Regions from separate parts of the Microbacterium sp. JZ101 genome, predicted to be linked through region 2. Evidence: riboswitches for the same ligand, from Rfam matches in the RefSeq annotation. Region 2 holds a riboswitch; each other region holds the start of a gene.

Region 1 (9,992 bases), 1.4 Mb from region 2:
CTGTCGGAGATCCTCGACCTCGACGATCTCGTCGCGGTCGGCGATCGCGTCGCCCACGACCACGGGGCGGCCGCCATCGAGGCGGAGCTCGCGCGGCGTCCTCGGAACAGGCAGCCGAGCGTCCTCCGCGAGGCGGTCGCGCTCATCGACGACCGTGCCGAGTCGCCCAAGGAGACCGAGCTGCGGCTGCTGCTCGTCCGGGCGGGATTCGGGCCCTTCGCGGCGAACTTCGTCGTGCGCGATGCGTCCGGCCGCTTCATCGCGCGCGTGGACCTCGCACTGCCCGCGCAGCGGATCGCCGTCGAATACGAGGGCGACCATCACCGCGATCGGGACCAGTGGCGCCGAGATCTCGCGCTGCGGCGTCGTCTCGAGGCACTCGGCTGGATCTACCTCCCGGTGACCCAGGCCGACCTCTCCGATCCCGCGGACCTCCTGGCGGACCTGCGCGCCGCGGTCGCGCGGCGTGGGTGAGAGGCGACGTCCCTTCGGGCTTCTGCCTCGATCGGCCGGTGAGAGCGGCGGATGGCGGCCACTCGCGGCAAGGACCCGGCCGGAGAACGCGGGAGGTGAGACATGGGGATGGGATGGAAGGGGGAAGGGCCGGGATGGGGGACGGGACGGTGGGGGGCTAGGCGCGGTGCAGCGCCTCGACCTCGGCGGCGAACGCGTCGAGGTCGGAGCGGGTGGACGCGTCCGCGATCGCGGAGAGTCGAGGGATGTCCATGCGCAGGATCTGACCCGCCCGGGCACGCTGCGCGGCGCCGTGGCCGGCGAGCACCGCGAGGCCGTCGCGCATCGCTGCGAGGCACGCGCGGAAGACGCGGGGGTCGGCCTCGTGCTGCGTGATCGAGCTCCCGTCGGCGCGCACGCGCCACTGGACGACGACGTCGGGGACCGTGTCGATCGCACGCGCGGCCGTGTACATCCGCTGAGCGATCGCCTGGTCCTCGTAGAGCGCGTTCTCGGGAAACCGCAGGTCGTGCGCACGCCAGAAGCCCGCGCGCGAGACCTTCGACCACGCCACGACGTTCCCGGTGACCTCGGGGTGCGCGTCGAGCGTGACGCCGACGCGCCGCGGGCTCGTCGAGGCGGAGACCCACGGCTGCACCTCTCCCGCCGTGTACGACCCTCCTTCGGGCCACAGGCGCACGTACGCCCCCACCGCGAGGTCGCTTCCGGAGGCCTCGAGCGACCCGACGAGCGTCTCGAGCGCGCGCGGGAGCATGATGTCGTCGCCGTCGAGGAAGCCCAGGTACGGCGTGTCCACGTGCGCGAGCGCCGTGTTGCGCGCCGCGCCGAGCCCCTTGCGCCGCGAATGCCGGATGACCCGGAAGCGATCGTCGCGCGCGGCGAACTCCTCGAGCACGCGGCCCGTGCCATCGGTCGACGCGTCGTCCACGAGGATCGCGCGCCAGCGGGTCAGGGTCTGCGCGCGCAGCGAGTCGAGCGCCTCGGCGATGTATCCCTCGATGTCGAAGCCCGGGACGACGACGGTCACGAGGGGAGCGGTGGTCACCGGATGAGACTATCGGCGCACGGGGACACCGGGGTCAGACCGCAGCAACCGCAGCGGCGACGGCGTCGGCGACGGCGTCGAGCGAGCCCTGGTGGCGGTGCGCGAGCGTGAAGCGGACCGCGGTCTGCGCCTCCTGGGGCGGGACCCCGAGCGCGACGAGGACGTGCGACGGCTCGTCGCTTCCCGCGGCGCAGGCCGACCCGCTCGACGAGACGACGCCGCGGCGCTCGAGCTCGAGCAGCACGGCCTCGCCGCTCGTGCCCGCGAAGGTGAAGCTCGCCGTGCCGGGGAGGCGCCGGGTCGGATGGCCGGTGAGGCGCGCCGAGGGCACGAGCGCGAGCACTCGTGAGATGAAGGCGTCGCGGATGGCCGCCACGCGCCGAGCGCTGTCGGCGCGCTCGGCGTCGGCGAGCTCGAGCGCCGTCGCGAATCCGACGGCATCCGCGACCGCCTCGGTGCCGCTGCGGCGACCGCGCTGCTGGCCGCCGCCGTGGAGGAGCGGCTCGATCGGGATGCGTCCGCGCACGGCGAGCACGCCGGTGCCGGGCGGTGCCCCGATCTTGTGGCCGGCGAGCGCGATCGCGTCGGCGCCCGTGTCGGCCAGCGGCAGCCATCCCGCCGCCTGCACGGCGTCGAGGTGCAGGGGGACGCGGCGCCCCGCGAGCGCATCGGCGATGCCCCGCGCGTCCTGCACGGTGCCGATCTCGTTGTTGGCGAGCCCGATCGACACGAGCGCGGTGTCGTCGCGGAGGGCTGCGGCGACGTCGTCCGGCCGGACGAGGCCGTCCGCGTCGACGGGGAGGAGGGTCACCTCGAACCCGTGGAGGCGGCGGAGGTAATCGGCCGAGGCGAGGATCGACTCGTGCTCGATCGGCGTCGTCACGACGTGCCGTGCACGCGGCGCAGCGCCCAGGGCGATCCCCTTCACCGCGAGGTTGTTCGCCTCGGTTCCGCCCGAGGTGAAGACGATGTCGCCGCGGCGCATCCCGAGCACGGCCGCGACCCTGGCGCGGGCGTCCTCGAGAGCGCGCGCGGCTCGCTCGCCGACCGTGTGGTGGCTCGACGGGTTGCCGAATGCGCGCGTCAGGTGGGGCTCCATGGCCGCGAGCACCTCGGGCCGCACGGGCGTCGTCGCGGCGTTGTCGAGGTAGAGCACGGCTCAGCTCACGCGCATGTCGAGACCGAGGTCGAGCGCGCGGGCGGAGTGCGTCAGCGCGCCGACCGAGATGACGTCGACGCCCGTCTCGGCGATGCCCCGCACCGTCCCGAGGTCGACGCCGCCCGACGCCTCGACGATCGCTCGCCCGCCGACGATCCCGACGCCGCGACGGAGGTCGTCGAGAGAGAAGTTGTCGAGCATGATCGTGTCGACTCCGGCCGCGAGCACGGGCTCGATCTGGTCGATGCGATCGACCTCGACCTCGACATGCGCCGTGTGCGGCAGACGCGCGATGCCCGCGCGGAGGGCGGTCGTCAGGTCGGCGCCGCCGGCCTGGAGCACGGCGAGATGGTTGTCCTTCGCCATGACCGCGTCTGACAGCGAGTGCCGGTGGTTGTGCCCGCCGCCGCAGCGGACGGCATGCCGCTCGAACGCGCGGAGCCCCGGCGTCGTCTTCCGGGTGTCGACGATCCGCGCGCGGGTGCCCGCCACCTCGGCGACGAACCGCGCCGTGAGCGTCGCGACGCCCGACATCCGCTGGGTGAAGTTCAGCCCGATGCGCTCTGCGGTGAGCACCGCGCGGGCCGGCCCGGCGACGGTCGCGAGCACGTCGCCCGCGGCGAAGGGCGCGCCGTCCGCCACGCGGAGGTCGACCTCGGTCGCGCGATCCGTGAGGGCGAACGCCGCCCGGAAGACCTCGCCGCCGCTGAACACGCCGTCCTCGCGCGCGACGAGCGATGCCTGCGCGTGAGCGGATGCGGGAAGGAACGCCTCGCTCGTGAGGTCTCCCCACGGCGCGTCCTCCTCGAGGGCGGCGCGGACGGTGCGCTCGATCGTCGACGCCGTCAGCATGCGGCACCCGCTGAGAGGAGTTCGCGCGCGTGCGCGGACGCGTCGTCGGTGCGGAAATGCGACCCCACCGAGCCGGGCCGGGCGAGGGCGGCGCTCGCCGCGGCGAGGCCCACGCGCACGAGCCCCGCGTCCTCATGCGCGGCGACCGTCTGCGGACGGGGGAGGGCGTCCTGCCACGCGGCGAGCACGGCCACGGCGTGCGCGAGGCCCGCGCCGTCGCGGAGGAGCCCCACGTGATCCCACATGAGCCGCTGCAGGGCGGCGCGCGAGAAGGGCGGGACGGCGGCGAGCTCCGACGGCGACTCCGGGCTGGGCGCGGAGGGGAGCGCGGGCGCCGCATCGACGTCGCCCGCGAGGATGGCCGTGGCCGCGCGCGCGGCGAAGACCGCGCCCTCGAGAAGGGAGTTGGAAGCGAGGCGGTTGGCGCCATGCACGCCCGTGCGCGCGCACTCGCCGACGGCGAGGAGGCCGGCCAGGCTCGTGCGCCCGTCGAGGTCGGTCGCGATCCCGCCCATGAGGTAGTGGGCGGCCGGCGCGACGGGGATCGGGTGCGCGGCCCAGTCGAGCCCGCGCGCTGCCAGCGCCCTCGCGATCGTCGGGAAGCGCGCCTCGAGTCGCCGACGGCCGATGCGCGTCGCGTCCAGGAGGACGGGGCGCCCGCCCTGCTCCGCCATCCGCCGGGAGATCGATCGCGCGACGACGTCGCGCGGCGCGAGCTCGCCGTCGGGGTGGTCGTCGAGCACGAAGCGCCGCCCGTCGAGATCGATGAGGTCGGCGCCCTCGCCGCGCACCGCCTCGGAGACGAGGAACGGCGTGCCCTCGGCGAGCACGGTGGGGTGGAACTGCGCGAACTCGAGATCGACGACCGCGGCCCCCGCCCGCAGGGCGGCCGCGATGCCGTCGCCGGTCACGACGTCGGGGTTGGTGGTGCGCGCCCACAGCCGCCCCGCTCCGCCGGTCGCGAGCACGACGGCATCCGCCCGGAGCACCTCCCGGCGCCCGTCGGCGAGCAGCTCGACTCCCGCGACGCGTCCGTCCTCCACGAGGAGGTCGGCGAGGAGCGTCCGCTCGCGAAGGCGGACGCCCGCCTCGAGCGCGGCCGCGATGAGCGCGATCTCGATCGCGAGGCCCGTCGCGTCTCCGCCCGCGTGGAGGATGCGCGGATGCGCGTGCGCGGCCTCGAGTCCTCGCGCCAGGGCGCCCGAGGCGTCGCGGTCGAACGCGACGCCGAGGTCCATGAGCTCGCGCACGCGTGCCGGCCCCTCCGACACGAGCACGTCGACCGCGGCGGGGTCGCACAGGCCGGCGCCCGCGGCGAGCGTGTCGGCCGCGTGGCTCTCGACGCTGTCATCGGGGAAGAGCGCGGCCGCGATGCCGCCCTGCGCGTGCCGCGTGCTGCCGTCGGCCATCCCCGCCTTCGTGACCAGCTGCACATCCGCCCCGCCGCGCGCGAGGTGCAGCGCCGTCGCGAGGCCCGCGACGCCGCTTCCGACGACGATGACCCCGGTCATGCGCGCGCGCCTCCCGTTGGCAGGGGCTTGGCCGCGAGCATCCGCTCGAGCGCGACGCGCGCCGGGTCCGCCACCGCGTCGTCGACGCCGATCCGGTTGACCACGCGCCCCGCGACGAGCTCCTCGAGCACCCACGCGAGGTAGCCGGGGTGGATGCGGTACATCGTCGAGCAGGGGCACACGACGGGGTCGAGGCAGAAGATCGTGTGCTGCGGGTGCTCGGCGGCGAGCCGGCGCACGAGGTTGATCTCGGTGCCGATCGCGAACGTGGTCGGCTCGGTCGCCGCCTCGATCGCCTTGCGGATGTAGTCGGTCGATCCCGCCTCGTCGGCGGCATCGACGACGGGCATGGGGCACTCCGGATGCACGATGACGCGCACGCCCGGATGCTCGGCGCGCGCGGTCTCGATCTGGTCGACCGTGAAGCGGCGGTGCACGGAGCAGAAGCCGTGCCAGAGGATGACCTCGGCGTCGCGCAGCGTCTCCTCGGACGACCCGCCGTACGGCGCGCGAGGGTTCCACAGCGGCATGCGCTCGAGCGGCACGCCCATCGCCTTGGCGGTGTTGCGCCCGAGGTGCTGGTCGGGGAAGAAGAGCACGCGGCGCCCGCGGGCGAACGCCCACTCGAGCACGGTGCGCGCGTTGGACGACGTGCACACGATTCCGCCGTTGCGGCCGACGAAGCCCTTGATCGCCGCGGAGGAGTTCATGTAGGTCACCGGGACGACCGGCACGCGGCCGTCCGCGTCCGGCACGTCGAGCGGGCCGTACACGTCCGCGAGCTGCTCCCAGCACTCCTCGACCTGGTCGATGTCGGCCATGTCGGCCATCGAGCAGCCAGCGGCGAGGTTCGGCAGGATGACGGACTGCTCCGGGCGGGACAGCATGTCGGCGGTCTCGGCCATGAAGTGCACGCCGCAGAAGACGATCGCCTCGGCCTCGGGGTGCGCCTTCGCCGCGCCCGCGAGCTGGAACGAGTCGCCCACGTAGTCGGCGTGCTGGACGACCTCGTCGCGCTGGTAGAAGTGGCCGAGGACGACGACGCGGTCGCCGAGCGCCGCCTTCGCCGCCCGGATGCGATCGTGCAGCTCGGCTTCCGGGGCCTCGCGGTAGGCGCGGGGGAGCTCGCCCTGCCGCGGGGCGTCGGTCGGGATCACGTCGCCCATCGAGGCGCCCGGGCCGTACCCGGCGACGGCGTCGAAGCTCCAGGGCCCCGCGGCGAGGTCGGTCGAGCACGTCGAGCCCGCGGCGCCGCCCGAGACGATCGCCTGGATCTCGTGGTCGACGCTCGCGTCGCGGGCGGTGAGGGTGATGCTGGTCGCGGCCATGGGGACCCCTGTTCGTGTCGATTCGACTCTAAGTCGTCGACACCACTTTAAGTCAGGTTGACCACAAAGGCGAGCGGGGCTCCTCAGGCCGGTCCGAGCGGTCCGCGATCGGCGAGCTCGACCTCCGAGTTGTAGCGGTACAGCCGCGCCGGGCGATGCTTGCCGGTGCGGAACGACTCGGTCGGGAGGAGCGCCTCGGAGCCCTCGAGGAGGCGGCGGAAGTTCGACGGGTCGAGGCGGCGCCCGAGCACGGCCTCGTAGACCTCCCGCAGCTCGGTCAGCGTGAACTCGTCGGGCAGGAGGCCGTGCGCGATCCGGCTGTAGCCGACCTTGTTGCGCAGCCGCCACACGGCGTAGTCGACGATCCGGTTGTGGTCGAAGGCGAGCGCCGGCAGGTCGTCCACGTCGAACCACTCGACGTTCTCCGGCGCGTCCTCCGCGGCGCGCTGCGCATCCACGAGGTCGGAGCGCAGGAGCGCCCAGTAGACGACCGACACGACGCGCGTGGGGGAGCGGTCGACGTCGCCGAAGGCGTAGAGCTGCTCGAGGTAGCTCGGGCTGAGCGCGGTCGTCTCGGCGAGCGTGCGGGCGGCGGCGTCGTCGAGCCCCTCCCGCTCGTCGAGCCATCCGCCCGGGAGCGCCCACGCGCCCTCGAACGGCTCCCGCGTGCGGCGCACGAGCGGGATCATGAGCGCGTCGGCCCCGGGCCGCGAGCGCAGCGAGAAGATCACGGTCGAGACGGCGACGCGGATGCCGGCGCTCTCGGTCGCGGAAGGGGAGGTCACCCTTCGAGCGTAGGCGACCCGGCGCGCGGGCCATCGCGGACCCGCTATGCTCGCTCGCAGTGACACGGGGTGTCCCCTTCCGGGACTGAGATCACACCCGTATGCACCTGATCTCGTTAGGACGAGCGGAGGGATGTCGCTGATGAGTGACGCGCACCTGTCGGTATCCGATGGCCCCGGGGCCGTGCTGTCGAGACTGCGCGAGACCGCGCCGCTCGTGCAGTGCATCACGAACTCCGTGGTCGTGAACGTCACGGCCAACGCGCTGCTCGCGGTGGGCGCGGCGCCCGTGATGGCCGACATCCCCGAGGAGGCCGGGGAGTGCGCGGCGTTCGCGTCGGCGCTCCTGGTCAACCTCGGGACGCCGACCGCCGAGCAACGCGCGGCGATGACCGCCGCGGTCGCCGCGGCACGCGCGTCCGGCACGCCGTGGGTCCTCGACCCCGTGGGCGTGGGCGCCCTCGGCCTGCGCACCGGCGCCGCGCGCGACCTGCTCGCGCACCGGCCCACCGTGATCCGCGGCAACGCCTCGGAGGTGCTCGCGCTCGCGGGCGCCGGCTCGGGCGGGCGCGGGGTCGATGCGGCCGACGAGGTCGATGCGGCGCTCGACGCCGCCCGCGCGCTCGCCGAGCGCACCGGCGCGGTCGTCGCGGTGTCGGGCGCGGTCGACGCGGTCACCGACGGCGCGCGCACGGAGCGCATCGCGGGCGGGAGCGCGCTCCTCACCCGCATGACGGGAGGCGGCTGCTCGCTCGGAGCGGTCGTGGCCGCCTGCGTCGCGGCAGCGGATGGCCCGGATGCCGCGTTCGCGGGCACGATCGCGGCGCACGCCGTCTACGCGGCCGCCTCCGAGCACGCGGCGGCCGTCGCGACGGGCCCCGGCTCGTTCGCGGTGGCGTTCCTCGACGCGCTCGCGGGGGTCGATGCGGTCGACGTGTCCGCGCCCGAGCGCTTCGCGACGGAGGTGCCGGCATGACCGCGCGACCTCTCGACCTCTCCCTCTACCTCGTCGCGGACGCCGCGACGATCACCGGCCGCTCGCTCGTCGACGTCGTCGCCCAGGCGGTCGACGGAGGGGCATCGACCGTGCAGATCCGCGGCAAGGACCTGTCCGCCGCCGATCTCCTCGCCCTCGTCGAGGCCGCTGCCGCGCATATGCGCGGCCGTGCGACGCTGCTCGTGAACGACCGCGTCGACGTGTACCTGGCCGCGAAGGCCGCGGGAGCGTCCGTCGACGGCGTCCACATCGGGCAGACCGACCTGCCGGCCGACCGCGTGCGCGGCCTCGTGGGCGACGACGCGATCATCGGCCTGAGCGCGAGCCTGCCGCGCCAGCTCGAGGCGCTGCGGCGCCTCCCCGCCGGCACGGTCGACTACCTGGGCGTGGGCGCGGTGCGCGCCACCCCGACGAAGAAGGACCATCCGACCCCGATCGGATGGACCGGATTCGCGGCCTTCGCCGAGCTCGCGCACGAGTTCCCGTGCGTCGCGATCGGCGGCGTCGGCCCGGGCGACGCGCGCGACGCGCGGCGCGCGGGCGCCGCCGGGATCGCGGTCGTCCGCGCCATCTGCTCGGCGGAGTTCCCCGCCGCGGCGGCGGCCGCGCTGCGGTTCGAGTGGGCGGACGCCGAGGTCGTCGCATGACCGCGGTGCCGAACATCCTCGCGATCGCGGGCTCCGACCCGTCGGGAGGGGCGGGCATCCAGGCCGACCTCAAGTCGATCGCCGCGTGCGGCGGCTACGGCATGGCCGCGATCACGGCGCTCACCGCCCAGAGCACGCAGGGTGTCTCGGGCGTGCACGTGCCGCCCGCGTCGTTCCTGCGCGAGCAGCTCGACGCGCTCGCGGCCGACATCCGCATCGACGCCGTCAAGATCGGCATGCTCGGCACGGCGGAGATCGTCGCTGTCGTGGCGAACTGGCTGCGGGGTCTCGACACGCGCCCGCCGGTGGTCCTGGATCCCGTCATGATCGCCACGAGCGGGGATCGCCTCATCGACGCCGAGGCCGAGCGCGCGCTGCACGATCTCCTGTCGCTCGCCGACGTCGTGACGCCGAACCTCCCGGAGCTGGCCGTGCTCACCGGTGTCGCGGCCATCGGATCGTGGACGGACGCGCTCGCGCAGGCGGCCGCGCTCGCGCGTCGCCACGGCGTGCTCGTGCTCGCGAAGGGCGGGCACCTCGACGGCCCGGCATGCCCGGACGCGCTGGTGGGGCCGGATGGCCTCATCGCCGAGTTCTCGGACGCGCGGATCGAGACGACCGCCACGCACGGCACGGGGTGCTCCCTGTCCGCGGCGCTCGCCACGCTCCGCGCGCGCGAGGGCGGCTGGACCTGGGCGGCGCGCCTCGCCCGCGGATGGCTGCGCGACGCGATCGCGTCGGGCTCCGAGCTCGAGGTGGGCCGCCCGGGAGGGCACGGCCCGCTCCACCATCTCGCGGGCCTGTGGCGGACGGGAGGCCTCCCGCGCCGCGACGCCGAGCTCGACGCCTGGTGGGAGGACATCGCGCCGCTGCGCGCCGGCATCGACGACGTGTGGTTCGTGCGCGCACTCGCGGACGGCTCGCTCGATCGGGACGACTTCGCGCACTACCTCGCGCAGGACTCGCTGTACCTGCGCACGTACGCGCGCGTGCTGAGCCGGGCCGCGGAGCTCGCGCCGACGCTCGAGGAGCAGGCCTTCTGGGCGGCATCCGCGCACAGCTGCCTGGAGACCGAGCTCTCCCTGCACCGCGCCCGGCTGGACGATGCGCCGGCCGACGCCCCGGCGACGCCGTCCGCCGAGACCATGGCGTACCTGGATCATCTGCAGGCGACGGCAGCGGCCGGCGACCACG
Region 2 (9,992 bases):
CGCTCGAGACCGCGACGGGCATCGCGCTCCTGCTCGGCGCACGCGCGTTCCCTCTCGATGAGGCCCACCGGGCGGCCTACCACGCAGCCGCGTCGGTCGCGGCGAACTTCCTCGTGACCATCGCCGATGCCGCGGAGCGGATCGCCGAGACCGCGGGCATCCCGGCCAAGGAGGCGCGCCTGCTCCTCGCGCCGCTCGTGCGGCGCACCGTCGAGAACTGGGCGTCGGGAGGACCCGCGACAGCCCTGACGGGCCCGATCGCCCGCGGGGACGAGGAGACGGTCGAGCGCCAGCGCGCCGCGATCTCGGCCGGCCGTCCCGAGCTCGTCCCGCTCTTCGACGAGCTGTGCGAGGCGACCCGCGCGCTCGCACGCAGGAAGGAGCACACGACATGAGGATCGTGCGCACCGTGTCCGACATGCGCGCCGCCGTGCGCACCGCGCGAGCCGAGGGCGCCTCGATCGGCCTCGTGCCCACGATGGGGGCCTTCCACGAGGGACACCTCTCGCTCATGCGCCGTGCGCGGGAGGCGTCCGACGTCGTGGTCGTGTCGCTCTTCGTCAACCCGACGCAGTTCGGGGCGAACGAGGACCTCGGCTCCTATCCGCGCGACGAGGCCAGGGATGCCGCGCTCGCCGAGGAGGCGAGAGCGGACATCCTCTTCGCGCCGCCCGTCTCCGAGATGTATCCCGACGGCTTCGCCACGACCATCCATGTGTCCGGCATCACCGACGTGCTGTGCGGCGCACACCGCGGCCCGCACCACTTCGACGGCGTCGCCACCGTCGTCGCCAAGCTGCTCTCGATCGTGACCCCTGACGTCGCCTTCTTCGGACAGAAGGACGCGCAGCAGGTGCTCGTCGTGCGCCGGCTCGTCCGCGACCTCGACCTGCCCGTGCGGATCGAGGCGTGCCCGATCGTCCGCGAGCCGGACGGCCTCGCGATGAGCTCGCGCAACGTCTACCTCGATGCCGCAGCGCGGGCGCAGGCGACCGCTCTGAACCGGGCGCTGACCGCGGCGGAGGATCTCGCGGCGCGGGGCGAGCGGGATGGCGCGGTGCTGCTCGCGGCCGCTCGATCCGTCCTCGCGGAGGTCGGCATCGAGCCCGAGTACCTCGAGCTGCGCGACGCCGAGCACCTCCGTCCTCTCGTCCGCGTCGATCGGGACGCGCTGCTCGCGGTCGCGGCCAGGGTCGGCGCCGCACGCCTCATCGACAACCGCATCCTCAAGGGAGAATCCTGATGCGCCGCATCATGCTCAAGTCGAAGATCCATCGCGCCACCATCACGGGAAGCGACCTCAACTACGTCGGCTCGATCACGATCGACCCCGATCTGCTCGAGGCGGCGGACATCCTCGAGCACGAGCAGGTGCACGTGCTCGACGTCGACAACGGCGCGCGCTTCGAGACGTACACGATCGCGGGGGAGCGGGGCTCGGGGGTCATGCAGGTCAACGGCGCTGCCGCCCGGCTCGTGCACGCGGGCGACACGATCATCGTCGTCTCCTACGCCGAGTACGACGAGAAGGACCTCGAGACGTACGAGCCCGTCGTCGTGCACGTCGACCGGGGCAACGGCATCATCCAGGTCGATGACGCGGTCGACCGTCTCCTGACGGCGCGCGCATGAGCACGCGGCCGGCGGCCCGCCCGCGCGTCGCGCCGGCCGACCTCGCCGCGCGCAAGGCCGCAGGCGAGCGCATCGCGATGGTGACCGCCTACGACCATCCCAGTGCGCAGGTCGCCGAGGCGGCGGGCGTCGACGTCGTGCTCGTGGGCGACTCGGCCGCGATGACGGTGCTCGGATACGACAGCACCGTGCCCGTCACCGTCGACGAGATGATCATGCTCACGGCCGCGGTCCGCAGGGGTCTGCAGAGCCCTCTGCTCGTCGCGGACCTGCCGTTCGGCTCGTACGAGGCCTCCGACGAGATCGCCGTCGCGACCGCGCAGCGCTTCGTGAAGGAGACGGGATGCGACGCGGTCAAGATCGAGCGCGGCGGCACGTCGGTCGATCGCGCGCGCGCCATCGTCCGCGCGGGCATTCCCGTCATGGGGCACGTCGGCCTCACGCCGCAGACGGCGACCGCCCTCGGCGGATACCGCGCGCAGGGGCGGACCGCCGACGACGCACTCGCGGTGTGCGAGAGCGCACTCGCGCTGCAGGAGGCCGGGTGCTTCGCGATCGTCTTCGAGGCGATCCCGAGCGACGTCACAGACGCCCTGATGCCCCGGATGAACGTCCCCGTGATCGGCATCGGAGCGGGCCCCGCCACCGACGGCCAGGTGCTCGTATTCCATGACCTTCTCGGCATATACGGGGGTCGTGCGGCGCGTTTCGTCAAGCGGTACGCCGAGCTGCGGGGGGACATGATCGCCGGCGTCGAGCGCTATGTCACGGAAGTCCGCGCGGGACAGTACCCCGCGACCGAGCACGGCTACTCCATGCCCGAAGAGGAATCTGCCCGTCTGAGGGAGCTGCTCGACGCGCTCTGACCCGCCGACTTGCGCGGCCGCGGCTCCCTGCTACTCTGATCCGGTCCACACGGGAGTCCCAGCAGGGGCTGAGAACGAGCTGACGCTGCTCGCGACCGTCGAACCTGTTCGGGTCATGCCGGCGTAGGAAGTAGGAGCAGCTCTTTTGCGCACCCTGGAAGCGACGCATTCGCTCGCATATCTGCACGACGACGAGCACGGGATCCGGGTGCCGGTCACCCGCATCGCGCTCACGGACTCGCCGAAGGGCGAGCGGAACGAGCCGTTCACGGCCTATCGGACGTCGGGCCCGGGCAGCGACCCGGTGCGGGGACTGCCGCCGCTGCGGGCCGACTGGATCGCCGCACGCGGCGACGTCGAGGAGTACGACGGGCGCCCGCGCGACCTTCACGACGACGGCCGAGCGGCCGCGCGGCGCGGCGCCGCCTCCGCGGAGTGGCGGGGAGAGTCCGCCCGCCCGCGCCGCGCACGTCCCGGCCGGCGCGTGACGCAGATGCACTACGCGCGGCAGGGCGTCATCACGCCCGAGATGCGCTTCGTCGCGCTGCGCGAGGGGTGCGACGTCGAGCTCGTCCGCTCGGAGCTCGCGGCGGGGCGCGCGATCATCCCGAGCAACATCAACCACCCCGAGAGCGAGCCCATGATCATCGGGCGGGCGTTCCTCGTCAAGATCAACGCGAACATCGGGAACTCGGCCGTCACGAGCTCGATCGCCGAGGAGGTCGAGAAGCTCCAGTGGGCGACGACGTGGGGCGCTGACACGGTCATGGACCTCTCCACGGGCGACGACATCCACACGACCCGCGAGTGGATCATCCGCAACGCGCCCGTGCCGATCGGGACGGTCCCGATCTACCAGGCGCTCGAGAAGGTCGACGGGCAGGCGCATCGCCTCACCTGGGAGATCTTCCGCGACACCGTGATCGAGCAGTGCGAGCAGGGCGTCGACTACATGACGATCCACGCGGGCGTGCTGCTGCGCTACGTGCCGCTCACGGCAGAGCGGGTGACGGGCATCGTCTCGCGCGGCGGCTCGATCATGGCGGGCTGGTGCCTCGCCCACCATCGCGAGAACTTCCTCTACACGCACTTCGACGAGCTGTGCGAGATCTTCGCGCAGTACGACGTCGCGTTCTCGCTCGGCGACGGCCTGCGCCCCGGCTCGACGGCCGACGCCAACGACGCGGCGCAGTTCGCCGAGCTCGACACGCTCGCCGAGCTCACGCACCGGGCGTGGGAGCACGACGTGCAGGTCATGGTGGAGGGGCCCGGGCACGTGCCGCTGCACCTGGTCCGGGAGAACGTCGAGCGCCAGCAGGAGCTCTGCTCGGGGGCGCCCTTCTACACGCTCGGCCCCCTCGTCACCGACGTCGCCCCGGGGTACGACCACATCACCTCGGCGATCGGCGCGACCGAGATCGCACGGTGGGGCACCGCGATGCTCTGCTACGTCACGCCCAAGGAGCACCTGGGGCTGCCCAACCGCGACGACGTGAAGACGGGCGTCATCACGTACAAGATCGCGGCGCACGCGGCCGACCTCGCGAAGGGCCATCCGGGGGCGCGGGATCGGGATGACGCGCTGTCGAAGGCGCGCTTCGAGTTCCGCTGGCGCGATCAGTTCGCCCTCTCGCTCGACCCCGACACGGCCGAGGCCTTCCACGACGAGACGCTCCCGGCCGAGCCGGCCAAGACGGCGCACTTCTGCTCGATGTGCGGCCCGAAGTTCTGCTCGATGCGGATCTCCCAGGACATCCGCGACCGCTTCGGCGGCGCCGAGGAGCAGGAGGCGATCGCGGCCATGCGCCGGAAGTCCGAGGAGTTCGTCGCCGCCGGCGCGTCCGTCTACCTCGACGAGCCCCGTGTCCGGAGCTGACAGCAGGGTCGACGTCGCCGTCATCGGCGCAGGGGTCGTCGGCACGGCGATCGCCGTCGCGTGTGCGCGCGCGGGGCGCTCGGTGCGACTCATCGACCCCCGCCCGGGAGACGGCGCGACGTATGCCGCGGCCGGAATGCTGAGCCCCGCGGGCGAGCTCCAGCACACCGAGCGCGCTGCCGTGGCGCTCCACCGCGCCGCGGCGGCCGCATACCCCGACTTCGTCGCATCGCTGCCCGGCGGCGCTGCGGCGTGCGGGTACGAGGCCGCCCCGACGCTTCTCGTCGGGGTCGACGACGCCGACCGCCGTCGGATCGTCGAGCTCGTGGACGCGGCGCCCGCGGTGCAGGCGGAGCGACGGAGCGTCCGAGAAGCGCGGGCCGCCGAGCCTCTGCTCGCGCCCGGACTCTCGTGCGCGTACGCGGCGGACGGCGACCATCGCGTCGATCCGCGTGCCCTCGTCCGCGCGCTTCGGGGCGCGCTCGCGCCATCCGCTCTCCGTCCGCTCGCGGCGAGGCGCCTGCTGCGCGGGCGGGGCGGTGCTGTGCACGGTGTCGAGCTCTCCGACGGGACAGCGATCGCCGCGGCCGAGGTGGTCGTCGCGAACGCGCTCGGCGCGGCGGACCTGGGCGCGACGCCGCCCGGCGTGCTGCGCCCGGTGCACGGAGACATCCTCCGCCTCCACGCCGCGGGCCTCCCGCGCCTCGCGCACACGGTCCGCTCCCTCGTCCGCGGGCGTGCCGTCTACCTCGTGCCGCGCGTCGACGGCGGGCTGGTCGTGGGCGCGACCGAGCGCGAGGACGCCGACGACGCGGTCTCCGCGGGGGGCGTGTCGGCGCTGCTGCGCGATGCGGCCGAGGTGATGTCGCTCGTCGACGAGTACCGCTTCGTCGAGGCGACCGCCCGCGCCCGTCCGGCGACCCCCGATCATCTGCCCCTCGTCGGGCGGACTGCCCCGGGCCTCGTCGTCGCGACGGGAACGCATCGCAACGGCGTGCTGCTCGCCCCGCTCATCGCAGACCTCTGCCGCCGCATCGTCGACGACGTCGCCCCGCCGCGCGGCGTCGAGGCCGACCTGCTCGACCCTGGGCGGTTCGCCCCCACCCGCCTCCAACCCGGGCGCGACGCCGCGCCCCGTGACCGTGAAGGAGTCCTCGCATGATCGAGATCGATGTCAACGGAAGTGCTCTGCGGCTGCCCGAGGGGGCGGCGGTGTCGACGGTCGTCTCGGCGCTCACGGGCCGCGCGGTGACGCCCGAGGGCACGGCCGAGGACGGCGCGCCCCTCGGCGTCGCGGTCGCGGTCGACGCGGTCCTCGTGCCGCGCGCCCGCTGGGGGTCGCATCGGCTCGGCCCGGGCGCGCGGGTCGAGGTGCTCACCGCGGCGCAGGGCGGCTGACGTGGAGCCGCTCGTCATCGACGGCGTCGCCCTGTCGTCGCGGCTCATCGTCGGCACGGGCGGTGCGCCGAGCCTCGAGGTGCTCGACGAGGCTCTGCGGGCGTCGGGCACCGAGCTCACGACGGTCGCCGTGCGGCGATACGGAAGCGGAGCGGGCGGCCTCTACGCCCTGCTGCGCGAGCGCGGCATCCGCCTCCTCCCCAACACCGCGGGCTGCCGCACGGCGCACGACGCGGTGCTCACGGCCGAGCTCGCGCGCGAGGCGTTCGGCACGAGCTGGATCAAGCTCGAGGTCGTCGCCGACGACACGACGCTCCTGCCCGACCCGGTCGAGCTGCTCGACGCCGCGGAGCGGCTCGTCGCGGAGGGCTTCACGGTCTTCGCGTACACGAACGACGACCCCGTCACGGCGCTGCGGCTCGAGCAGCTCGGGGTCGCGGCTGTCATGCCCCTCGGCGCGCCGATCGGGACGGGCCTCGGCATCCTCAACCCCCACAACATCGAGCTCATCGTGTCGCGCGCATCGGTTCCCGTCGTGCTCGACGCGGGCCTCGGCACGGCGTCGGAGGCGGCGCTCGCGATGGAGCTCGGCTGCGACGCGGTGCTCCTGGCGACCGCGGTGACCCGCGCGCACGACCCCGTGCGGATGGCCGCCGCGTTCCGCCATGCCGTCGAGGCGGGCCATCTCGCCGCGCACGCGGGGCGCATCCCCCGGCGGCGGCATGCCCGCGCATCGTCGGAGACCGAGGGGATGGCGGTCCTGTGACGGCGCTCGTGGCGCCCGGTCCGGTGCTCTCCGACGAGGAGCGGGAGCGGTACGGCCGGCAGCTCATCCTGCCCGGCATGGGCGATGCCGCGCAGCGCCGCCTCCGTGCGGCGCGCGTGCTCGTCGTGGGCGCGGGCGGCCTCGGCTCGCCCGTGCTGCTGGCGCTCGCCGCGGCGGGGGTGGGCGTGCTCGGCGTGGTCGACGACGACGCCGTCGAGCTCGGCAACCTGCAGCGCCAGGTCATCCACCGGGTCGCGGACATCGGACGACCGAAGACGGCCTCCGCACGCGACGCCATCACGGCGCGGAACCCCGGGATCGAGGTGCGCGCGCACGCCCTGCGTCTGGATGCGCGGAGTGCGGCCGGCGTTCTCGCGGACTACGACCTCGTCGTCGACGGCTCGGACAACTTCGCCACGCGGTACCTCGTCGACGACACGGCGGCGGCGCTCGGCCTTCCCCTCGTCTGGGGGTCGGTCCTCCGGTGGGAGGGCCAGGTCGGGGTCGTCTGGGCCGAGCGCGGCATGCGCTACCGCGACCTCTACCCGGATGCGCCGGGAGCGGCGCTCGACTGCGCGACGGCGGGCGTGTTCGGCCCGCTGTGCGCGCTCGTCGGCGCCCAGATGGCGGCCGAGGCGATCAAGCTCATCACGGGAGCAGGACGCCCCCTCCTCGGCCGCGTCGTCGTCGTGGACGCACTCGGCGCCGGATGGCGCGAGGTCGCTTTCGCGGCGGATGGCCCGGCGCAGGCCCCAGCGGATGGCCCGGCGCAAGCCCCGGCGGATGGCGCGGTGCCGATCGTCTCGGCCGCCGAGCTCCGCGCTGCCCTGGCCGGTGGCGCCGCGCCTCTCGTCGTGGACGTGCGCGCCCCATCCGAGCCCGGGGCCATCCCGCATGCCGTCCGCTGGACGCTCGACGAGATCGAGGCGGGGGAGGAGCCGCCCGAAGCCGTGCGGCGTGCGCTCGTCGAGCGGCGCGAGGTCGTCGTGCACTGCGCCCTCGGGGTGCGGTCGCGCCGCGCGGCCGAGGTGCTCCGCGGGCGCCCGGAGTGGCGCGCTCATCCGCTCCGCTCGCTCGCGGGCGGGATCTCGGCGTGGCACGCGCTCGAGCAGACCGCGGCGCCGACGTGCGCCGCGGCGCCGTGACGCTATTCGGGAAAACCCGAAAGAACGTCTCCGGCTGACTCTGGGGCGCCCGCGCGAGGGCCGCCCTAGCTTGGAGGCATGACCACACAGCTCGCCTCCGCTTCGACCGCGAGGACGTCGCGCCCGCTCCGGGTGGCCGGGGCGATCGCCCATCTCGCGGCGCTCGGCTTCCTGGGCGCCTTCGCGTTCACCGCTCTCTTCGGGCTGCTCGGCTTCGGCCTCGGCACCCTCCCGCTCCTCGGCTTCGGGCTCCTGCTGCTCGTCGCCTTCGTCTACGTCCTCTTCGCCGTCGCCTGGCTCGAGACCGCGCGTGTCGACGGGCTGTACGGCTTCGGCCTGCCCGCGCTCGCATGGCGCCCCCGCGTCGGCCCCGGCTTCGGCGGCTGGCTCCGCACGCTCCTGCGTCAGGCGGTCGACCCGCGCATGTGGCGGGCGATCGCCAACCTCGCGATCGCGACGGTCTTCGGCGTGATCGTCATGGGGCTCTTCCGCCTGCTCATCTGGTCCATCGCGATCTGCTTCGCTCCTCTCTCGGGCGCGGACACGGTGCGCGGCGCGTTCGGCCTCGAGTTCGCCGCCGCGTGGGCGCCGCTCGCCGGCATCCTGGGCGTCATCGTGACCGCTGCCGGGATCGTCGGGCTCGCGCTCCTGCACGGCGTGCTGAGCCGCGCGATCGTCGTGCCGTCGCAGGAGGAGCAGCTCGCCGCGCAGGCCCGCACCTCCGACGCGCAGCGAGCGGGGGCCGTGCGCGCCTCCGAGGTGGAGCGGACGCGCATCGAGCGCGATCTCCACGACGGCGTGCAGCCCCGTCTCGTCTCCGTCGGGATGACCCTCGGCCTCGCCCAGCAGAAGATCGACAGCGACCCCGATGCCGCCCGCTCGCTGATCGAGGAGGCGCACACCTCGACGAAGGCGGCCATCACCGAGCTCCGCCAGCTCGCGCGCGGCATCCACGCGTCCGTGCTCGACGACCGCGGCCTCGACGCGGCCCTGTCCGCGCTCGCCGGGCGCTCGCACATCCCCGTGCATCTCGACGTGCGGATGGACGGCCGGTGCAGCCGGGAGGCCGAGGCGGCGGTCTACTTCGCGATCGCGGAGTCGCTCACGAACGCCGCGAAGCACTCGCGTGCCGCGGAATGCCGGGTGATCGTGCGCCGCCGCGACGACGGCGTGCTCTGGGCCCGCGTCGAGGACAACGGCATCGGCGGGGCACGCGTGCTCCCCGGCGGCGGCCTCGACGGCATCTCGAACCGCATCCTGTCGGCGGGCGGCACCGTCCGCCTCGACAGCCCGAACGGCGGACCGACCGCCCTGGAGGTGAGCGTGCCATGCGCATCCTGATCTGCGAGGACTCGGTCCTCCTGCGCGAGGGCCTCGTGCGCCTCCTCGAGGACGCCGGCCACGAGATCGTCGCGGCCCTTCCCGACGCGAGCGACCTGCTGGCGACCGTGGAGGCATCCGCCCCGGATCTCTGCATCCTCGACGTGCGCCTTCCCCCGACCTTCACCGACGAGGGGATCCGCGCGGCGATCGAGGTGCGGGCGGCTCATCGCGAGCTCCCCGTCCTCGTCCTCTCGCAGTACGTCGAGGAGCGCTACGCGAGCGAGCTGATCACGGCGCAGGGCGGCGCGATCGGCTACCTCCTCAAGGACCGGGTGGCCGACGTCGCGGAGTTCGTCGAGTCGGTCGACCGCATCGCGCAGGGCGCGACCGTGCTCGACCCCGAGGTCGTCGCGCAGCTGCTCAGCCGGCGCACCCGCGACGAGCGGATGACGCGGCTCACGGAGCGCGAGCGCATGACGCTCGCTCTCATCGCGGAGGGCAAGTCGAACCAGGCGATCGCCGGCGTGCTCTTCGTCTCGGAGGCGAGCGTCGAGAAGTACGTCACCTCCATCTTCCAGAAGCTCGGCCTCGAGCCGGACGAGTCGGGCAACCGCCGCGTTCTCGCAGCTCTCGCCCACATCGAGAACACGGGCGGAACGCCCCAGACAGGAGCGACACGATGAGCACCCCCACCACCCCGCCGGCCTTCGATGCGTCGGCGTACGATCCCGCGGCCGTGCCCCCGCGCCCGGCCCCTCCCACCCCTCCCGCATCGGGCGGCAAGGTCGTCGCGCTCGTCGTCGCGGTGATCGGCGGCGTGGCGCTGCTGGGCACCGCCATCGGCTCGGGCGTCGCCGCGGCGCGCGGCGCGTTCTCGGTCGACGAGACCCTCACGGCGGCGGCCGCCGGCGTGACCTCCCTCGACATCGACGCCTCCGGGGCCTCCTTCGCGATCGCCTACGGCGACGTCGACGAGGCCGTGCTCG
Region 3 (9,992 bases), 470 kb from region 2:
CTGCATGAGCATCCCCGTCGACGACATCGCCGTACCGGACCGCGTGCGCGCCCTCGCGGGGCCCGCGCGGCTCGAGCCCGCCTGGCGGAACGAGCTCGGCGGTCTCACCTTCCGCACCGACGACGGGCGGTACATCAAGTGGGGCCCGCTCGACCTCGAGACGTCGATGGCGGCAGAGGCCGAGCGCCTCGCGTGGGCGGTGCGATGGGCTCGGGTTCCCGAGGTGATCGCGCACGGGTCGGATGGCGCGCACGAGTGGATGGTGACGCGCGCGCTCCCGGGGCGCAGCGCGGTCGCACCGCGGTGGCTCGCCGACCCCGCGACGGCCGTGCGCGCCGTGGGCGAGGGCCTGCGTGCGCTGCACGAGGCGCTCCCCGTCGCCGAGTGCCCCTGGTCGTGGCAGGTGCCCGACCGTGTGTCCAACGCCGCGCGCCGCGGCATCCGCGTGCCCGACGCCCTCCAGGCCGCGCCGCCCGTCGACCGGCTCGTCGTCTGCCACGGAGACGCCTGCTGCCCGAACACCCTCGTGGACGACGCGGGCCAGTGGGCGGGTCACGTGGATTTCGGCGCGCTCGGCGTCGCCGACCGCTGGGCCGATATCGCGGTGGCCGCCATGAGCACCGAGTGGAACTACGGCCCCGGTTGGGAGGACGCTCTCGTCGAGTCCTACGGCGTCGCGCCCGACCGCGAGCGGATGGCGTACTACCGCGATCTGTGGAACGCCACGTGAGCCACGGCTAGAGGAAGACGTCGGGGATGAGGTCCTCGTCGGGCGTCCCGGGCACGGCCGCGTAGCCCGAGAGGTCGGTCACGCCGGCGTCGGCGAGCACGTCCTCGACGATGAGCGTCTGGCCCGAGTACGCGCGCGCCTGCTGGGTGAGCACGACGTGCGCGGCGTCGGCGTAGATCTCCGGCGTCCGGCTGCGCGCCATCATCGCGTCGCCGCCGATGACGTTGCGCACCGCCGCGGTCGCGATGAGCGTCTTCGGCCAGAGCGCGTTCGCGGCGATCCCCGCGTCCGCGAACTCGGCGGCGAGCCCGAGGGTCGCCATGGTCATCCCGAACTTGGCGATGCTGTAGCCGGGATGAGCCCCGAGCCACCGCGGCGTGACGGTGAGCGGCGGCGAGAGCGACAGGATGTGCGGATTGCCGCTCTCGCGCAGGACGGGGATGGCGGCCCGGCTCAGCATGAACGTCCCTCGGACGTTGACGTCCTGCAGGAGGTCGTACTTCTTCGCCGCGAGGTCCTCCGAGCCGGAGAGGTCGATCACGCTCGCGTTGTTGACGACGGCGTCGATGCCCCCGAACGTCCCGACGGTCTCCATGACGGCCTGCGCGATCGCGTCGTCGTCGCGGACGTCGCCGACGATCGCGAGGGCCTGCCCGCCCGCGGCGCGGATGGCATCCGCCGCCGTGTGCACCGTGCCCTCGAGCCGCGGGTGCGGGCTGTCGGTCTTCGCCAGCAGCGCGACGTTGGCCCCGTCACGCGCGGCGCGCAGCGCGATCGCGAGTCCGATGCCGCGGCTCCCACCCGACATGAGGATCGTCCGCCCTGCGAGGGAACCGTCCTGGATCATCCGCTCTCCTTCGAACGTGCACGTGGCGCGCGGGCGCGCGCGGATCCATCCTGCCCCGGCGCGGCACCGACGGGCGAAGGCGTTATCGGATGCGCACAACGCGGCCGCCGCGCTCCCGCCCGCGCACCACCCCGGAGCGGATGCGCCGATCCGCCGCGATCTGCCGTTAGCGTCGGAGTGCGCGGGCCGTGCCGCGCCGCGAGACGAGGAGGTTCGCATGTCGACGTCGCCTGAGCAGACCCCGAAGTGGAAGGTGATCGGCCCCGGCCTGGTCGTCGCGGCGACCGGCGTGGGCTCGGCCGACATGGTCGCGACCCTCGTCGCGGGCTCGAACTACGGCTACATGCTCCTGTGGGCCGTGGTCCTCGGCGTGATCCTCAAGATCGTGCTCGTCGAGGGCGCGGGGCGGTACACGGTCGCGACCGGCCGCACGATCTTCGAGGGGTGGCGCTCCCTCGGGCGCTGGCCCGTGTGGTACTTCGCCCCGTACATCGTCATCTGGGGCTTCGTGTACGCGGCGTCGGCCATGAGCTCGACCGCGCTCCCGCTCGTCGCGCTGTTCGGCGGCGAGACCTGGATGTGGGCGGTCGCGATGGGGCTCGCCGGCTTCGTCCTCATCTGGTTCGGCAAGTACCGCTTCTTCGAGCGCATCACGGCCGCGCTCGTCGGCCTCATGTTCGTGACGATCGTGATCCTCGCGATCATCGCGGCGCCCAATGTCTTCCAGGTGCTCACCGGCCTCGTCCCTCTCCTGCCGGATGCCCCGAACGGCATCTTCTACACGCTCGCGCTCGCCGGCGGGGTCGGCGGCACGATCACGCTCGCGGCGTACGGCTACTGGCTGCGCGAGAAGGGGTGGGACAAGCCCCGCTTCCTCCGCGTCATGCGCATCGACAACACGGTCGCGTATGTCGTGACCGGCATCTTCGTGATCTCGATGCTCATCGTCGGGGTCGAGGTCGTGCAGGCGGCGGGCGTGGCGCTGGCGTCCGGCGACCAGGGCCTTCTCGAGCTCGACGCCGTCCTGCGCGAGCGCTACGGCGAGTTCATCGGAGTGTGGTTCCTGGTCGGCTTCTGGGCCGCGGGCTTCTCGTCGCTGCTCGGCGTCTGGAACGGCGTCTCGCTCATGTTCGCCGACTTCATGGGCAACATCACCGGCAAGGGCTCCGATCACGCCGACTCCCGCGGACACGGCAAGTGGTTCCGCGTCTACGTGCTGTGGCTGACGTTCCCGCCCATGCTCATGCTGTTCCTCGACCAGCCGATCTTCCTCGTGCTGCTCTACGGATTCCTCGGCGCGCTCTTCATGCCCTTCCTCGCGATCACGCTCCTGCCCATCCTCAACACCGATCGCGTGCCGACGGAGTTCCGCAACCGCTGGCACCACAACGTCGCGCTCGGCATCACGGCCGTGCTCTTCATCGTGCTCGGGGTGTACCAGGCCTGGAACGCGATCGCGACGGTCATCGCGGGCTGAGCCCGCGCCGCCTCACCAGCGCGGGTGGATGGCCTCGCGCAGGTGGGCGTCGTAGATCCGGCGCACGCCGGCCTCGAACGCCTCGCCGAGCGGGGAGACGGAGCCCGCGGCTGCGTTGCTCCGCGCCTGGGCGATCGAGCGGGCGCCGGGGATGACGCTGCTCACGCCGGGCTGCTGCCAGAGCCACGCGATCGCCGCCTGCGCGGGCGACACGCCCTCGGGTGCCTGCTCGGCGACGAGCGCGCTGAACTCGCGCGCGGCCTGGACGCCGGTCGCGTAGTCGACGCCGGAGAAGGTCTCGCCCACGTCGAAGGCCTCGCCCGAGCGGTTATATGTGCGGTGGTCGTTCGCCGCGAACGAGGTCGTCTCGTCGTACCGCCCTGACAGGAGACCCGACGCGAGCGGCACCCGGGCGATGATCCCGACCCCGGCCTCCTGCGCCGCGGGGAGCACCTCGTCGAGCGGCTTGAGGCGGAAGGCGTTCACGATGATCTGCACGGTCGCGACGTTCGGCCGCGCGATCGCCGCGAGCGCCTCCGCGACGGTCTCGACGCTCACGCCGTAGTGGGCGATCGCCCCCTCGTCCACGAGCACGTCGAGCGCGTCGAAGACCGCGTCGTCGGCGTACACCGACGACGGCGGGCAGTGCAGCTGGACGAGATCGAGAGTGTCGACGCCGAGGTTGGCGCGCGACCGGTCGGTCCACGCCCGGAAGTTCTCGAGCGTGTAGTTCTCGGGCACCTGATCGACGCGACGGCCCATCTTCGTCGCGACCGCGATGTCGTCGCGCAGACCGCGCTCGTCGAGGAAGCGGCCGATGATCTGCTCGCTGCGGCCGTCGCCGTAGACGTCGGCGGTGTCGAAGAACGTCACGCCGCCCTCCGTCGCCGCCGCGAGCACGCCGAGCGCGTCGGTCTCCGACACGTCGCCCCAGTCGGCGCCGAGCTGCCACGTGCCGAGTCCGACGACAGAGACGTCGCGTCCGGTTCGTCCGAGTGTCCTGTGCTCCATGTCCGCCTCCGCGTCGTGGGTTGTCGAGCCGCGTCCGATTATGCCCGCCCGCGAGGACACCGGGCTCAGCTCGGGCCGAGGATGAAGTTCCACGCGCCCGTCGCGACCGCGACGGCGACCGCGGTGAGCGAGATGCCGAGGCCGATCGCGAGGAGCATCCACTCGCGCGCGCCCCAGGGCGAGCGGCGCGCCCACGTCCGGGCGCGGTCGCTCCCGAAGCCGCGCGCCTCCATCGAGGTCGCGAGGGTCGCCCCGCGACGCAGGGCGAGGACGACGAGGGCGAAGGCCATCCCGAGGACGCGGCGCACGCGGCCGGTATCGGCGACGCCGCGCGCACGACGGGCGAGCTCGAGCTCGCGCCAGTCGTCGAAGAGGAGCCCGACCAGGCGCATGCCGCCGAGCGCGCCGAGCACGAACCGCGCCGGGAGCCGCACGCGCTGCGCGAGACCATCCGCGAGATCGGTCGGATCGACGGTCGCGAAGAGGACGACGCCGGGCAGCGCGAGCGCGAGGATGCGCAGGCACGTCGCGGCGGCGAGGGCGAGCGATCCGTCGCTCACGCGCACGAGCAGCCACTCGAAGTGGACGGTGCCGCTGGGCTCGCCGTACAGCGCGATCGTCACGGCGGCGAGCGGCGCCGCGATCCAGACGGGCGCGGTGCGGCGCCAGAACGTGCGCGCGTCGACGCCGGCGGCGAGGAGCAGCGGGATCTCGAGGAGGAGCGCGACCGCCGCCGAGACGACGTCGATCGTGAGGATGAGCGGGAACGCGATGAGGAGCGCGGCGCCGAGCTTCGCGACCGGGTTCACGTGCGCGAGCGGGCCCCGAGGGATGGGCGGCGCTGGGATCATCCGAGCACCCCCGCTCCGTCGAGGCGGTGGACGCGCGCGTCGAGGGCCGCGAGGACGTCGGCGTCGTGCGTCACGGCGACGACCGCCGACGGAGCGGCGTCTGCTCCGTCGCGCAGCCGCGCGATGATGTCGACGAGCTCGGCCCACGTCGTCGCGTCCTGGCCGAACGTCGGCTCGTCGAGGACGCAGACGCGCGGCCGGGTCGCGAGCATGGCCGCGACCGTGAGGCGGCGCTTCTCGCCGCCCGAGAGGGTATGGGGGTTGGCGTCCGCGAGGTGGGCGAGGCGCAGCGCGGCGAGGAGCTCCTCCCCGCGCGCCGAGATCTCCGCGTCGGGCACTCGGAGCGCGCGCATGCCCACCTCGAGCTCGGCGCGCACCGTGTTCGCGAGGAGCTGGTGATCGGGCGACTGCAGCACGGTGCCGATCCGGGTGAGGAGCTCGCGCGAGCGCCATCGGATGGGCGCGGGGCCTGCGCCTGCCGCGAGTTCGGGTGCCGCCGCCACTCGGCCGTCGACCGGCGGCAGGAGCCCTGCGAGCGTGCGCGCGAGGGTCGACTTCCCCGCGCCGTTGCGGCCGGTGATGCCGAGCACCTCGCCGGGGCGCACCTCCAGGTCGACGGGGCCGGCCACGGCCGTGTCGCGCAGGCGCCCCACCTGCAGCGCTTCCGCAGCGAGGAGAGGAGCGCCCGGCGCGTGGCGCGGCGGGCCGGGGCGACGCGGCGGGATGCCCGGCACCCACACGCCGCCCGACGCGAGCTCGGCGCCACGTCGGGCGAGGACGACCTCGGGCGTCCCGTCGGCGACGACGCCCTGCTGACCGCCGCCGAGGACGATCACGCGATCGACGACGGGAAGCCACACGTCGACCCGGTGCTCGACGACGACGAGCGTGGCACCCGTGTGCGCGACGACGCGCGACACCGCGTCGCGCACCTCGACGACCCCTTCGGGATCGAGGTTCGCGGTCGGCTCGTCGAGCAGCAGGAGCCCGGGGCGCATGGCGAGCGCACCGGCGAGGGCGAGGCGCTGCTTCTGCCCGCCCGACAGCGCGGACGTCGAGCGGTCGAGCGGCACGTCGAGGCCGACGATCGCGAGCGCCTCCTGCACGCGCGACCAGATCTCGTCGTGCGGGACGCCGAGGTTCTCGCACCCGAACGCGACGTCGTCCCCGACGCGCGCGAGCACGGCCTGTGCGTCGGGATCCTGCTGCACGAGCCCGGTCCGTCCGCGTGCGGCCTCCGGCGGCGCGCCGTCGACGAGGAGACGGCCCGCCTGCTCTCCCTCGTCCTCCCCGCCGAGCACGCCGGCGAGCGCCTGCAGCACGGTCGACTTGCCCGATCCGCTCGCTCCGAGGAGCAGCACGCGCTCCCCCGGCCGGATCGACAGCGTGACGTCCTGGGCCGCCCATGCCAGGCGCGTGCCGTACCGCCATCCCCACCCCTCGGCGAGGATGCCGCAGGGGCGGGTCTCCGCGGCCGTCACGTCAGACGCGTCGCGCGACGTCGCGCCCCGCGGCGAAGCGGCTGAGCGCTCCGGTCGCCGCGAGTGCGCGCACGATCGCCCAGCCGCCGAGGCCGGCGATGACGGCGCCCGACAGCGTCGTCGACGCGATGTAGATGGCCGTGAAGGCCGCGTCGGCCCCCGCGTACCAGTTGACGATGTCGTTGATGCCGCAGGCGAGGCCCGCCGCAGCGCCCGCGAGCGCCGCGACGACGGGACCGAAGGCGCGGTACAGGAAGATCGCGAGGACGATCTCGGCGCCGAGGCCCTGCACGAGGCCCGAGACGATCGTGAGCGGACCCCACTGGTTGCCGACGAGCGCCGAGATCACGGCGGCGAGCAGCTCGGTGTAGAGCGCGGCGCCCGGCTTGCGGACGACGAGTCCGCCGATCACGCCCGCGATGAGCCACGGGCCGGCGACGAGGCCGCCGAGCCCGGGCAGGAGCGGGCTGAGCAGCGTGCTCGGCAGCTCGTAGGCGATGTTCCAGACGAGGAACACGACCGCGCACGCGACGCCGATCACGCTCGCGACGACGATGTCGACGACCCGCCACGTGAAGCGGCGGCCGGTCGCGGTCTGTCCTGCGGAAACGGACGTGGACATTCGTTCTCCTTCCTTCGCCGGCATGACCCGGATCAGGTTCGACGGTCGACGCGCGGCTCGCGTCCTCTCAGTCCGGCTCGGCGGACTCCCGTGTGATGTGGGCTGATTCTACTCGCATCCCACGAGCCGCTTCCCGTCTTCGCAGGAGCAGCGGGTACCGTATGCGGGTGGCAATCGACGACATCCCTGCGGCGGAGACCGCGCCGTCGCAGGACGCCGCTGCGGCGCTCACGGCGCTCGGCTGGGTCGACCCCGACGCCGTCGCCGCCTCGCGCACGGCCGGCGCGCTTCCCACGAGCCGCCTCGTGCCCGTCGAGCCGTCGCTCCTTCCGCCGCGCACGCGCCGCCGGTTCTGGCTCGGGCCGACCGTCACTCTCGGTGTGCTCGCCCTCGGCTACGTCGCGTCCTGCGCGGTGTGGCCGCTCGCGAACGTCGCCCCCACCATCTCGGATCTCACCGTCGAGACGCCGATCGGCGAGGAGTTCCCCGTCACCTGGCCGGAGGACGGCATCGCCGCCCTCGCTGCGGAGGGCGGCCCCGGCGGCCCGATCGCCTCGAGCGACGAGGCGCTGCCGATGGCGAGCATCACGAAGATCATCACCGCGCTCATGATCATCGAGCGCGAGGGCCTCGAGCTGGGTCAGGATGGGCCGTCCTACGCCTTCACGCAGGCCGACAGCGACGAGTACTGGGCCTATCTCACGGCCGATGAGTCGTCGCTCGATGTCCCCGTGGGCGGCACGCTCACGCTGCACGAGATGCTGCAGGGCGTCATGCTCGGCTCGGCGAACAACTACGTCGACCGGCTCGTCCTCGAGCTGTGGGGCACGCAGGAGGCCTGGCTCGCCGACGCGCAGGCCTGGCTCGCGCAGCACGAGCTCACGGGCATCACGGTGGCCGACCCGAGCGGCATCGACCCGGCGAACACCGCCGACGCGCGCTCGCTCATCCGCCTCGCCGAGATCGCGCTCGAGGATCCGGTCCTCGCGAGCATCATGGCCGAGGACTCCGTCGTGCTCCCGGGAGCGGGGCTCGTCGAGAACTCGAACCCGCTCATCGGGGACGAGGGCGTGGTCGGCCTGAAGACCGGCTCGCTGTGGTCGACGGGCACGCAGTACTGGAACCTCCTGTCCGCGAAGGAGGTCACGATCGGCCAGACGAGCGTGACCCTCTACGCCGCGGTCGTCGGCCAGCCCGACGACGACAGCCGCGCGATCGTGAGCCGCGAGCTCCTCGCGCAGCTCGAGGAGGGCATGCAGCTCACGACCGCCGTCGCCGCCGAGGTGCCCGTCGCGCACGTCCGGACCGAGTGGGGCGCGCAGAGCACGATCGTGACCGCCGACGAGGCCCAGGTGATCTCGTGGCAGGGCGTCGCGCCATCCACCGATCCGTCGTACGAGGTCGAGCTCGGAGCCGAAGCCGGCGACGAGGTCGGCACGCTGGCCGTGCAGGGCGGGATGGACGACACGAGCGTCGCGCTCACCCTCACCGACGACGTGCCCCCGCCCTCCTTCTGGTGGCGGCTCACGCACCCGCTGTCGCTGCTCGGCCTCGACTGACCCGACCGCCCGAAGCCGACCAAGCATGTCTCGCTCGGCGCGGGAAGCCGACCGAGCATGTCTCGCTCGACGCGGGATACGGCATCCCTATCCCGCCGGGAGTGAGACATGCAGATCGGGCGGCATGCAGATCGGGCGAGACGCGGACGGACGGGGGACAGAGGCGGACCGCCCGTGGCAGAGGCGGACCGCCCCGGGGAGGGAGCGGCCCGCCTTCTGATCAGGCGTCGGCGAGACCGGGAACGACGTACCGCCGCTCGTTGCCGAAGCGGTGCGCCGTGATCGACACCGCCTGCTCGTGCAGGAACGGCAGCATCTCCACGCGGCCGGCCGACGTCACGGGACCGTCGTACACGGCGACGTTGGGGGCGCCGTCCGTCGCCGCCACGACGTCGGCGAGCGCACCGCCGAGGAGGCGGATGCGCCCGCCCGTCTGGGCGAGGCGCGCCGCGCGGGCCGCCCACGCCTCCGCATCCTCGAACGCCACCTCGACGCCTGCGTCCGTCAGCCACGTCGCGACCCGCTCGGGGAGAGCAGTCGGCGTGCTCACGACGAGCTCTGCGCCGACACGCAGCCCCGCGGCCGCCACGCGCACGAGCTCCGCCGCCGGGCGTCCGTCGAAGCGGATCGTCACGGGAACCGGCGCGTACCGGAGCACGTTCTGCTCGAGCCGGAGGCCCTGCACATCCCGCGCGACGCCGAACTCCTCCGCGAACGCGACGACGTCGGTCGCGAGTGCCTTCTCGAGCCACTCCGCGCCATCCGCGGTGCCGAGCGCCTCGACCGCGCGCCGCGCCGCGCCATCCGCCCTGCTCGCCGTCGCGACGGGCGCATCCGTCCAGGTGCCGAGACCGAAGAGGTAGCTCGGGCCGCCGGCCTTCGTCCCGGCGCCGACCGCCGACTTCTTCCAGCCGCCGAACGGCTGGCGCTCGACGATCGCGCCGGTCGTGCCGCGGTTCACGTAGGCGTTGCCGACGTCGATGCGCGAGAGCCACCGGGCGATCTCGTCCTCGTCGAGGGCGTGCAGCCCCGACGTGAGGCCGTAGTCGACGGCGCGCACGAGGTCGATCGCCTCGTCGAGGGTCTCGGCCGTCATGATGCCCAGCACGGGGCCGAAGTACTCCGTGAGGTGGAACTCGCTGCCGGGCTGTACCCCGTCGCGGATGCCGGGCGTCCACAGCGCGCCGGAGTCGTCGAGCTGCTTCGGCTCGCGGACCCACGTCTGACCGGGCTCGAGCTCGGTGAGGGCGCGGCGGAGCTTGCCCTCAGCGGGGCCGATGAGAGGGCCGATCCGGGCGGCGGCCTGCCACGGCATGCCCACCTCGAAGCCCTCGACGGCGTCGACGAGCTGGCGGCGGAACCGCTCGCTGCGGGCGACCGATCCCACGAGGATGACGAGCGACGCCGCCGAGCA

Evidence for each region. A riboswitch is a leader RNA that binds a small molecule or an ion and turns the genes downstream of it on or off. The one in region 2 is predicted to bind thiamine pyrophosphate.
Region 1: linked by a shared signal. The riboswitch ahead of thiM (hydroxyethylthiazole kinase) and the one ahead of thiC (phosphomethylpyrimidine synthase ThiC) in region 2 are both predicted to bind thiamine pyrophosphate.
Region 3: linked by a shared signal. The riboswitch ahead of M1D56_RS14120 (ECF transporter S component) and the one ahead of thiC (phosphomethylpyrimidine synthase ThiC) in region 2 are both predicted to bind thiamine pyrophosphate.

Annotation. Positions count from the first base shown of each region.
Region 1 covers NZ_CP096400.1:2,117,829-2,127,820, reverse strand. The annotation lists gene M1D56_RS09985 (hypothetical protein) at 1-474, shown strand, start outside; gene M1D56_RS09980 (glycosyltransferase family 2 protein) at 632-1,519, opposite strand; gene M1D56_RS09975 (cysteine desulfurase family protein) at 1,554-2,675, opposite strand; gene nadC (carboxylating nicotinate-nucleotide diphosphorylase) at 2,679-3,530, opposite strand; gene nadB (L-aspartate oxidase) at 3,524-5,041, opposite strand; gene nadA (quinolinate synthase NadA) at 5,038-6,369, opposite strand; gene M1D56_RS09955 (NUDIX hydrolase) at 6,453-7,058, opposite strand; TPP riboswitch at 7,210-7,305, shown strand; gene thiM (hydroxyethylthiazole kinase) at 7,297-8,130, shown strand; gene thiE (thiamine phosphate synthase) at 8,127-8,798, shown strand; gene thiD (bifunctional hydroxymethylpyrimidine kinase/phosphomethylpyrimidine kinase) at 8,795-9,992, shown strand, end outside.
Region 2 covers NZ_CP096400.1:3,516,599-3,526,590, reverse strand. The annotation lists gene M1D56_RS16190 (DUF2520 domain-containing protein) at 1-395, shown strand, start outside; gene panC (pantoate--beta-alanine ligase) at 392-1,243, shown strand; gene panD (aspartate 1-decarboxylase) at 1,243-1,632, shown strand; gene panB (3-methyl-2-oxobutanoate hydroxymethyltransferase) at 1,629-2,498, shown strand; TPP riboswitch at 2,538-2,645, shown strand; gene thiC (phosphomethylpyrimidine synthase ThiC) at 2,644-4,374, shown strand; gene M1D56_RS16165 (FAD-dependent oxidoreductase) at 4,361-5,536, shown strand; gene thiS (sulfur carrier protein ThiS) at 5,533-5,772, shown strand; gene M1D56_RS16155 (thiazole synthase) at 5,774-6,538, shown strand; gene M1D56_RS16150 (ThiF family adenylyltransferase) at 6,535-7,683, shown strand; gene M1D56_RS16145 (histidine kinase) at 7,762-9,024, shown strand; gene M1D56_RS16140 (response regulator transcription factor) at 9,012-9,689, shown strand; gene M1D56_RS16135 (hypothetical protein) at 9,686-9,992, shown strand, end outside.
Region 3 covers NZ_CP096400.1:3,042,041-3,052,032, forward strand. The annotation lists gene M1D56_RS14090 (phosphotransferase) at 5-730, shown strand; gene M1D56_RS14095 (SDR family oxidoreductase) at 738-1,577, opposite strand; gene M1D56_RS14100 (Nramp family divalent metal transporter) at 1,795-3,054, shown strand; gene M1D56_RS14105 (aldo/keto reductase) at 3,067-4,065, opposite strand; gene M1D56_RS14110 (energy-coupling factor transporter transmembrane component T family protein) at 4,131-4,916, opposite strand; gene M1D56_RS14115 (ABC transporter ATP-binding protein) at 4,913-6,397, opposite strand; gene M1D56_RS14120 (ECF transporter S component) at 6,399-7,019, opposite strand; TPP riboswitch at 7,011-7,121, opposite strand; gene M1D56_RS14125 (D-alanyl-D-alanine carboxypeptidase family protein) at 7,187-8,578, shown strand; gene M1D56_RS14130 (bifunctional proline dehydrogenase/L-glutamate gamma-semialdehyde dehydrogenase) at 8,799-9,992, opposite strand, start outside.